DNA from 2 places in the Kitasatospora sp. NPDC059571 genome. Region 2 is predicted to be linked to the other one. Evidence: riboswitches for the same ligand, from Rfam matches in the RefSeq annotation. Region 2 holds a riboswitch; the other holds the start of a gene.
The links. A riboswitch is a leader RNA that binds a small molecule or an ion and turns the genes downstream of it on or off. The one in region 2 is predicted to bind thiamine pyrophosphate.

Region 1 (6,085 bases), on a different contig from region 2:
GGTGAAGGTGCCGCGCAGCCCCGACTTGTCCAGGGTCGCGATCGCCTGGGCCTCGCTCTGCCCGAGCACGCTCGGGACCGTCGTGTAGAGCCCGTTGGAGAGCGTGTACGTCGCCCCGCCGACCAGGATCAGCACCACCGCGACCACGGCCGCCCAGATCAGCGGCTTGCGCGAGCGGCGGGGCCGCGCGCCGCGCCCGGTCTGCTGCGGACGCAGCGTCAGCGTCTCGTCGCCCTGCCGGGACGGCGGGGTCAGCAGCTCGGCCGGGACCTCCAGCACGCTGGTGCGCTCCACCGGCCGGTCGACGACGGCGGTGACCTCGGCGGTCGGGAACTGCGGGGTGGGCCGGGTGGAGGCCGGCGGCTCGGCGTCCAGCTGGGCCGGGGTCAGTGTCCGGCGGACCCGCTGGAGGGTGGCCAGCAGTTCGACCGCGTCCCAGGGGCGGGACTCGGGGTCGCGGGCGGTCGCCGCGGCGACTATGGCGTCCAGCTCGCGGCTGATGCCGGGCGCGGTCAGCGACGGCGCCGGGACGTCCTCGTTCAGGTGGCGGTAGATCACCTGCATGGCGTTCTCGCCGGTGTGCGGCTTGGCGCCGGTCAGCATCTCGTACAGCAGGATGCCGGCCGCGTAGACGTCGACCCGCTGGTCGGTCGGCGCGCCCTGGTGGATCTGCTCGGGCGCCAGGTAGGAGACCGTGCCGAGCACGGTGCCGGTCGACGTGGTGCTGGTGATCCCGTCGCCCGCGCCGTCGGTGCCGGTGAGCAGCCGCACCAGCCCGAAATCGGCGACCTTGACCATGCCGTTGTCGGTGATGAGCACGTTCTCCGGCTTGACGTCGCGGTGCACCAGGCCGGCCCGGTGCGCGGCGCCGAGCGCGGCCAGCACCGGCTCCAGGATGTCCAGCGCGGCGCGGGCCGAGAGCGCCCCGCGGTCGCGCAGCACGTCGCGCAGGGTGCGCCCGGGCACGTACTCCATCGCGAGGAACACCGCGCGGCCGTCCGCGCCCTGGTCGAAGACGTTGACCACGTTGGGGTGCGAGAGCCGGGCGACCGCCTTGGCCTCGCGGATGAAACGGCCGGTGAAGTCGGTGTCCGAGGCCAGCGAGGGGTGCATCACCTTGAGGGCGACCACCCGGTCGAGCCGCGTGTCGGTGCCCCGGTACACGGTGGCCATACCGCCGACGGCGATGCGCTGATCCACCCGGTACCGGCCGTCGAGCAGGGCACCGATCAGGGGGTCGTCGAGCGTCATGTCCACCCGAGGAGTGTAGGGCGCAGGGGGGAGCGCGGGCCGCGGACGAGGCCGTCCGCGGCCCGGTTGTGCCGATGTTGAGACATGCGTCTGCGAACGGCCCTCAGAACGCCGGGTGCTCGCGGGTGTCCAGGTCGGCGCGCCCGGCCATCTGCGAGGACGCCTCCGCGTGGAAGCGCCGCGGGATCCGGCCGGCCCGGTACGCCAGCCGCCCGGCCTCGGCGCCCCGGCGCATCGCGTCGGCCATCAGCACCGGGTCCTGCGCCCGGGTGACCGCCGAGGCCAGCATCACCGCGGCGCAGCCGAGCTCCATCGCCAGCGCCACGTCGGAGGCGGTGCCGGCGCCGGCGTCCAGGATCACCGGCACGTTCGCGCTCTCCACGATGAGCTGGAAGTTGTGCGGGTTGCGGATGCCGAGGCCGGAGCCGATCGGCGAGCCGAGCGGCATCACGGCCGCGCAGCCGACGTCCTCCAGCTTCCGCGCCAGCACCGGGTCGTCGTTGGTGTACGGCAGCACCGTGAAGCCGTCGTCGACCAGCGTCTCGGCGGCCTCCAGCAGCTCGACCGGGTCGGGCAGCAGGGTCCGCTCGTCCGCGATGACCTCCAGCTTCACCCAGTCGGTGCCGAGCGCCTCGCGGGCCAGCCGGGCGGTCAGCACCGCCTCGCCCGCGGTGAAGCAGCCGGCCGTGTTGGGCAGCACCCGGATGCCGTTGCGGGTCAGCACGTCCAGCACCGAGCCCTGGACGGCGGTGCTGACCCGCCGCATCGCGACGGTGGTCAGCTCCGTCCCGGAGACCCGCAGCGCCTGCTCCAGCACCTCCAGGCTGGGGGCGCCGCCGGTGCCCATGATCAGCCGCGAGGAGAAGGCGGTGCCCGCGATCGTCAGCAGGTCGTCGGCCATCGCTCAGCCCCCCTGGACGGCGGTGAGGATCTCCACCCGGTCGCCGCTGCCGAGCGCGGTGGCCGACCAGGCGCTGCGCGGCACCACGGCCTCGTTCAGCGCCGCCGCGACCCCGGTCGGCGCGGCCGAGACCTCGGCCACCACCTCGGCCAGCGTGGTGGCCGCGGGCAGCTCGCGCGGCTCGCCGTTGACGGTCAGTGAGATCTGGTTCATGCGAGGGCCTTCGACTGGAAACGGCTGGGGGAGAACGGCTCGGCGAGCGGGGGGAGTTCGCCGGTCGCGAGGTAGTCGGCGACCAGGTCCGCGGTCACCGGGGTGAGCAGCACGCCGTTGCGGTAGTGCCCGGTCGCGGCGACCAGGCCGGGCAGCGCGGTCGGCCCGAGCAGCGGGGCGTTGTCCGGGGAGCCCGGCCGCAGCCCGGCGCCGGTCTCCGCCAGCGGCAGCTCGGTGAGGCCGGGGACGAGCTCGTGCGCGTCGCGCAGCAGCTCGTACACCCCGCCCGCGGTCACCGTGGTGTCGTAGCCCTGCTCCTCGGAGGTCGCGCCGATCACGAGCTCGCCGTCGGCGCGCGGCACCAGGTAGATGTGCTGCCCGCGGACCACCGCGCGGACGTTGCGGGACAGGAACGGGCGGTACACCGGCGGGACGTGCAGCCGCAGCACCTGGCCCTTGACCGGCCGGACGGCCGGCAGCACGCCCTCGGGCAGGCCGGGCAGCAGGTGGCTGCGGCAGCCCGCGGCGAGCACCACCCGGCCGGCCGTCAGGTCGGCGCCGTCGTCGGTGCGGACGCCCGCCGCCCGGTCGCCGGCCAGCAGCAGTTCGGCGGCGGCGGCCCGGTGCAGCACCACCCCCGCCCGGGTGCAGGCCTCGACCAGGGCGCGCGCCAGCCGGCGGCCGTCCACCTGGTGGTCGCCGGTGACGTGCAGCCCGCCGCGCACCCCGGGCGCGAGCATCGGCTCCAGCCGGCGGCACTCGCGGCCGGTCAGCCACTCGGAGGCGAGGCCGAGGCGGCCGTGGAAGTCGTGCAGCTCGCGCAGCTCCGCGCGGTCGTCGGCGTCGAGGGCGACCGCCAGGGTGCCGGTCTGCCGGTAGCCGGTGTCCAGGCCGGTGGCCCCGGTCAGTTCGGCGGCGAACGCCGCGTACCGCTCGTTGGACGCCATCCCCAGGCGCAGCAGCGGCTCCTCGCCGTACTGCAGCTCGGTCACCGGGGCCAGCATGCCCGCGGCGACCTGCGCCGCGCCGCCGCCCGGGGCGGGGTCCAGCACGGTGACCGCGAGCCCGCGCTGCGCGGCCCGCCAGGCCACGCCGAGGCCGATGATGCCGCCGCCGACCACGAGCACGTCGGGGTGCGCTCCGGCCGGGGACGCGTCGGTGTGAGGCCGTGCCACGTCGCTGCTGCTCCCTTCGCCGGCATGACCCGGATCAGGTTCGGACGGTCGCGGGCCGCCTCAGCCCGCCTCTCAGCCCGGTGCACCGGGCTCCCGTGTGAGGTGTGCACCCACCATAACGCCGCGTGTCACGGCGGCCGAAAACGCGTACGCAGGGTGGACACCCCGGCGGATAGGGTGGCCGCCGTGGCTGAACCGAGCGGTATCGAGAGCGTCGTCGTCGTCGGCACCGGGATGGCCGGTGCCCAGTGCGCCCTCGGGCTGCGGCAGGGCGGCTGGCGGGGCCGGATCGCGCTGGTCGGCGAGGAGCCGCACCGCCCGTACGACCGGCCGCCGCTCTCCAAGGACGTGCTGCTCGGCGGCAGCGAGTCCACCGCCTTCGACATCGACTGGGAGCACCTCGGGGTCGACCTGCTGCTCGGCCGCCGCGCCACCGGCCTGGAGCCGGGGGTGCTGCACACCGACGCCGGCCCGCTCGCCCACGACCACCTGGTCCTCGCCACCGGCGCGGAGGCCGTCGAGCTGCCCGGCACCTCGGGCGCCCGGGTGCTGCGCACCCTGGACGACGCGCTCGCCCTGCGCAAGGCGCTCACCCCCGGCACCCGGCTCGCCCTGGTCGGCGCCGGCTGGATCGGCGCGGAGACCGCCACCGCGGCGCGCGCCCTCGGCTGCGAGGTGACCGTCGTCGAGGCCGGCCCGCAGCCGCTGCCCGGCGTGCTGCCGGCCGGGATCGGCGCGGCGATGGCCGGCTGGTACGCCGAGGCCGGTGTCGAACTGCGCTGCAACGCCGCGGTGACCGCCGTCGCGGAGCACGGGCTGCGGCTCGCCGACGGGGGCCGGATCGACGCCGACCTGGTCGTGGTCGGGGTCGGCGCCCGCCCGGCGACCGGCTGGCTGGCCCGCTCCGCGGTCGCCCTGGACCCGGCGGGCGCGGTGCTCGCCGACGAGCGGCTGCGCACGAGCGCGCCCGGGGTCCTGGCGGCCGGCGACTGCGTCTCCTACCCGTCGGCCCGCTCCGGCACCCGGCTCACCGTGCAGCACTGGGACCACGCGCTGCAGTCCGGTGCGGCCGCCGCCGCCTCGCTGCTCGGCTCCGACACGCCCTACGACCCGGTGCCGTACTTCTGGTCCGAGCAGTTCGGGCGGATGGTCCAGTACGCGGGCCGGCACGCCGAGGGCGACGAGCCGCTGCACCGCGGCTCGCCCGCGGACGGCGCCTGGTCGGTGCTGTGGCTGCGCGACGGCGTGCTGACCGCGGTGCTCTCGGTGGACCGCCCGCGCGACGCCAACCAGGCCAAGCGGCTGATCGACCGCGGCGCCGTGCTGGACCCGGCGGCGGCCGCCGACCCGGCGGTGGCGCTGAAGGCCGCGGTGCGCTGAACCGGGGGCGCGCGGGCGGTCACGATCCGCCATCGGTCCGCCGGGCCGGACGGGGCTGCGTGCGCCCGGGGTGCCACAGGTGGCAGTCTGGTCCCGTGAGTGAGATCGATCCCAAGATTGACGCCCTGGTCCCCGCGTGGCTCTACCTGCCCGACATCTCCGAGCGCTGGGGTGTGCAGGTCACCGAGGTCCGCAACATGGTGAAGGCGCACACCCTGCTCGCCGTGCGCCGCGGCGAGAACAAGTCCCTCCAGGTGCCGGCCGCGTTCATCACCGACGACGGCCCGGTGAAGCACCTCGTGGGCACGCTGACCGTGCTGCGCGACTCCGGCTTCAGCGACGAGGAGATCCTCGAGTGGATGTTCACCGAGGACCCGTCGCTGCCGGGCACCCCGATCCAGGCCCTGCACGAGAACCGGGCCACCGAGGTCAAGCGCCGCGCCCAGGCGATGGCGCTCTGATGGCGGACGCCCGTACGCAGCTCGCCGGCGCCCGGCTCTACCTGTGCACCGACGCGCGGCGCGAGCAGGGCGACCTGCCGGAGTTCCTGGACGCGGTGCTGGCCGGCGGCGTCGACGTCGTCCAGCTCCGCGACAAGGGCCTGGAGGCCCGGCAGGAGCTGGAGTACCTGGAGGTCTTCGCCGACGCCGCCCGGCGGCACGGCAGGCTGTTCGCCGTCAACGACCGCGCGGACGTGGCGCACGCCGCCCGCCCGCAGGTGCTGCACCTCGGCCAGGACGACCTGCCGGTGCCGGCCGCCCGGGCGATCCTGGGCGACGGCGTGGTGATCGGCCGGTCCTGCCACGCCGAGTCCGAGGTGGACGCGGCGATCGCCGAGCCGGGCGTCGACTACTTCTGCACCGGCCCGGTCTGGCCGACCCCGACCAAGCCCGGCCGCCACGCGCCGGGCCTCGGCCTGGTGTCGTACGCGGCGAAGGCCGCCACCGACCGCCCGTGGTTCGCGATCGGCGGCATCGACCTGGCCAACCTGGACGAGGTCCTGGCGGCCGGCGCCACCCGCGTGGTGGTGGTCCGCGCCATCACCGCCGCGGACGACCCGGGCGCGGCGGCCGCCGAGTTCGCCCGCCGGCTGCGCGCGCTCTGACCGCCGGCCCGCCCGGGCCCCCCCCCCCCGCGCCGCCCGGGGCCGGCGGGCGCGGGGGGG
Region 2 (4,210 bases):
GGACACCGGCACTGGCCGGATCTGCTTCCTTGTGGTCACAGGCTCCGCAAAGGGTTGCCGCGAGCCGGAAACAATTTCCGGTCACCTCGTGGTGAGGTGGACGCCGATCAGCGTCCGGGGTGACGTCGGCTCCCTCGGCGTCGACGTTCCACCCGCGCGTACCCAGAAGGGTCGACGTCCGTACAAATGGCTCAAGAACACGGCTGAGCGGTCATATCGGATGCGGTGGCGCTGAGGAGCACCGCCGCACACGTCGGCAGAACGGCTCCTGCCGACGCGCCGCCGGCGCGGACCAGGCCGTCCGGCCATGCCCGGCGGCGGGTGAGCACGGACGGTTGGCGTTCACCCGTCGTCCGGCCGCCCGGTAGGCCTGTACGGCGACGCGCCGTCCCGGAAGGCGAAAGTCGCTCGGGACGGCGCTCGTCTGCAGGTCAGTCAGCCAGCGGCAGGTACACCCGGTTGCCCTGGGCGGCGAACTCCTCGGACTTGGCCTGCATGCCGGCCAGGGCCTCGGCGTCGTAGCCGGACTCGACGGCGGTCGCTCCGTCGCCGTGCTCGTCGCGGATCTTCTGACTGATCTTCATGGAACAGAACTTGGGGCCGCACATGGAGCAGAAGTGGGCGGTCTTGGCGGGCTCGGCGGGGAGCGTCTCGTCGTGGAAGTCGCGCGCGGTCTCCGGGTCGAGCGCCAGGTTGAACTGGTCCTCCCAGCGGAACTCGAAGCGGGCGTCGGAGAGCGCGTCGTCCCACTCCTGGGCGCCCGGGTGCCCCTTGGCGAGGTCGGCGGCGTGGGCGGCGATCTTGTAGGTGATGACACCGGTCTTCACGTCGTCCCGGTTGGGCAGGCCCAGGTGCTCCTTGGGCGTGACGTAGCAGAGCATGGCGGTGCCCCACCAGGCGATCATCGCGGCGCCGATGCCCGAGGTGATGTGGTCGTAGCCGGGCGCGACGTCCGTGGTGAGCGGGCCGAGGGTGTAGAACGGCGCCTCGTCGCAGATCTCCTTCTGGAGGTCCATGTTCTCCCTGATCTTGTGCATCGGGACGTGGCCCGGGCCCTCGATCATCACCTGGACGTTGCGCTCACGGGCGATCCGGCCGAGCTCGCCGAGCGTCTGGAGCTCGGAGAACTGGGCGTCGTCGTTGGCGTCCGCGATGGAGCCGGGCCGCAGGCCGTCACCGAGCGAGAAGGTGACGTCGTAGGCCGCGAGGATGTCGCAGAGCTCCTCGAAGTTGGTGTAGAGGAAGTTCTCCTCGTGGTGCGCCAGGCACCAGGCCGCCATGATCGAGCCGCCGCGCGAGACGATGCCGGTCTTGCGCCGGGCGGTGAGCGGGACGTACCGCAGCAGCACGCCGGCGTGCACGGTCATGTAGTCGACGCCCTGCTCGCACTGCTCGACGACCGTGTCGCGGTAGACCTCCCAGCTGAGGTCCTCGGCGCGGCCGTCGACCTTCTCCAGCGCCTGGTAGAGCGGCACGGTGCCGATCGGCACGGGGGAGTTGCGCAGGATCCACTCGCGGGTGGTGTGGATGTTGCGGCCGGTCGAGAGGTCCATGACGGTGTCGGCGCCCCAGCGGGTCGCCCAGGTCATCTTCTCGACCTCCTCCTCGATGGAGGAGGTGACCGCGGAGTTGCCGATGTTGGCGTTGATCTTCACCAGGAAGTTGGTGCCGATGATGGCCGGCTCGACCTCGGGGTGGTTCACGTTGACCGGGATGACGGCCCGGCCGCGCGCCACCTCGGCACGGACGAACTCCGGCGCCAGGCCCTCGCGGAGGGCCACGAACTCCATCTCCGGGGTGACCACGCCCTGCTTGGCGTAGGCGAGCTGGGTGACGGCGGCTCCGCCGCGGCCGCGCAGCGGACGGCGCGGCCGGCCGGGGAAGACGGCGTCGAGGTTGCGCAGGTTGCCCCCGCGCGGCGCGGTGTGCCGGATCCCGTCGTCCTCCGGCCTGGCCTCCCGGCCGTCGTACTCCTCGACGTCGCCGCGCTGGCGGATCCAGGCGTCCCGCAGCGCGGGCAGCCCGCGCCGCACGTCCGCCTCGTAGGACGGATCGGTGTACGGGCCGGAGGTGTCGTACAGCGGGACGCTGCGGCCGTTGGTGAGGTCGACCTCGCGGTACGGGACCCGCAGGTCGGGGCGGCTGCCCTCGCGGTAGGCCTTGCGCCAGGCCGGGGTGGGGTAGCCGGTGGACGCGCTGCGGACGGTGCCGGCCGCCCGGCCGGAGGCAGACTGCGGCTGTGCTTCGAACGTGGTCATCAGACCTCTACTCCCTACGCCGGCATTACCCGGTCAGGTTCCTGCGGTCGGCGCAGCGGTCGGTTCGCGTACCCGCGGACCTTTCAGCGCCCTCTCAGCCCGGTGCTCCGAGCTCCCGTTGGTCGCAGGCGGCTGCCTGCAACAAGACGTCAACACCGTAGCGGGCGCTCCCGCCCCGGTCCAGACGGGTTCCGGCCAGCGGACTCCCGGGGCACACTGGGCGCATGGTGGGCAGCACGGGGCGGGTGACGGGCCGGGTCGGGCCGGGTCTGGTCGGCGAGGTGATGGTGCACGTCCCCGGGCGCGGCGGCACCGAGGCGTTCCTCGCGTACCCGGCGGTGCCGGGGGAGAGCCTGTCGCCGGGGACGGCGGTGGTGGTGGTCGAGTACCAGCCGCCGCGGACGGTGTACGTGGCCCCGCTGATCTGACCGGCCGCCAGGGGCGGTCGGCGGCGCTGCGGACGGCGGTGACCGGGCCGGGACGCAGTTGCAGCAAAGGCTCGACAAAATGCTCTTCCCAAGTGATCGGGAGAGGCGCAGAATCTCCTGCTGCCACCGCGTTCCGCGCCTTCCTGCACAACAGAGCGCAGCCACGGAACACGGGTGTGCCCTGAAGGGGGAATCAGCCGATGCTCATCGGCATCGCAGCAGCGGCCGGCCTGGCCGCACTCATCATCCTGATCGTGCTCTTCAAGCTCATGTGGCGGGTCGCCGAGCCGAACGAGGCACTGATCATCTCCGGTTCCAAGCACCGCTCCGAGGGGGTCGCGGACGGGCTGGGGTTCCGGATCGTCACCGGCCGCGGCACCCTGGTGATGCCCGGCGTCCAGGTGGTGCGCAAGCTGTCCCTGGACCTGAACGAGGCCGACCTGGACGTCGAGTGCGTGACGTCGCAGGGTATTCCGGTGCACGTCAAGGGCGTTGTCATCTTCAAGGTCGGGGACGACCCGGTGTCCATCGCGAACGCGGCACGCCGCTTCCTGGACCAGCAGAAGATGATGGGCCACCGGGTGCACAACGTGTTCGCCGGCCACCTCCGCTCCATCGTCGGCGGGTTGACGGTCGAGGACATGATCCGCGACCGCGAGCGGCTGACCGGCGAGACCCGGGCGGCGTCCGGCGCCGAGATGGAGAAGCTCGGCCTGATCATCGACTCGCTGCAGATCCAGGAGATCCTGGACCCGACCGGCTACATCAAGAACCTCGCCGCGCCGCACGCCGCGGCCGTCCAGCGCGACGCGCGCATCGCGGCCGCGGAGGCAGACCGGCAGGCCACCCAGGCGGAGCAGGAGGCGTTCGCCCGCAAGGCCGAGGCGACCCGCAACTCCGGTATCCAGCAGGCCGGCTACCAGGCCGAGATGGAGACCGCGACCGCCCGGGCGATGCAGGCCGGCCCGCTGGCGCAGGCCGCCGCGCGGCAGGAGGTCGTCGTCCAGGAGACCAAGGTCGCCGAGCTGGAGGCGCACCGCAAAGAGCAGCAGCTCCAGGCGGACGTCCGCAAGCCGGCCGACGCCCGGGCGTACGAGACCCGGACGAAGGCGCAGGCCGACCGTGACGCGCGGATCTCCGCGGCCGAGGCGCTCGCCCGGGAGACCGAGCTGAAGGCGGCGGCCGAGGCGAACCGGGTGAAGATCGCGGCCAACGCCGAGGCGGAGGCCACCCGGGCCCGCGGTCTGGCGTCCGCGGAGGCCACCAAGGCGACCGGCCAGGCCGAGGCGGCGGCGGCCGAGGCGAAGGGTCTGGCGGCGGCCGAGGCGGCCCGCGCGCTGGGTCTCGCCGAGGCCGAGGCGATCAAGGCCCGTGCCGCGGCCCTGGCGGAGAACCAGGAGGCCGTGGTCGCGCAGCAGCTCGCCGAGAACTGGCCGGAGATCGTCCGCGCCGGTGCGGACGCGTTCGGCAACGTCGAGCACATGGTCCTGCTGAACGGCGCCGAGGGCATGGGCGACATGTTCG

Region 1: linked by a shared signal. The riboswitch ahead of thiO (glycine oxidase ThiO) and the one ahead of thiC (phosphomethylpyrimidine synthase ThiC) in region 2 are both predicted to bind thiamine pyrophosphate.

The regions. Positions count from the first base shown of each region.
Region 1 is NZ_JBHWBW010000327.1:40-6,124, reverse strand. It holds gene pknB (Stk1 family PASTA domain-containing Ser/Thr kinase) at 1-1,251, opposite strand, end outside; gene ACFV0G_RS28045 (thiazole synthase) at 1,355-2,152, opposite strand; gene thiS (sulfur carrier protein ThiS) at 2,156-2,365, opposite strand; gene thiO (glycine oxidase ThiO) at 2,362-3,540, opposite strand; TPP riboswitch at 3,551-3,638, opposite strand; gene ACFV0G_RS28030 (NAD(P)/FAD-dependent oxidoreductase) at 3,718-4,920, shown strand; gene ACFV0G_RS28025 (Rv2175c family DNA-binding protein) at 5,016-5,381, shown strand; gene thiE (thiamine phosphate synthase) at 5,381-6,025, shown strand.
Region 2 is NZ_JBHWBW010000232.1:197-4,406, reverse strand. It holds gene thiC (phosphomethylpyrimidine synthase ThiC) at 432-2,258, opposite strand; TPP riboswitch at 2,249-2,387, opposite strand; gene ACFV0G_RS23585 (hypothetical protein) at 2,483-2,686, shown strand; gene ACFV0G_RS23580 (SPFH domain-containing protein) at 2,887-4,210, shown strand, end outside.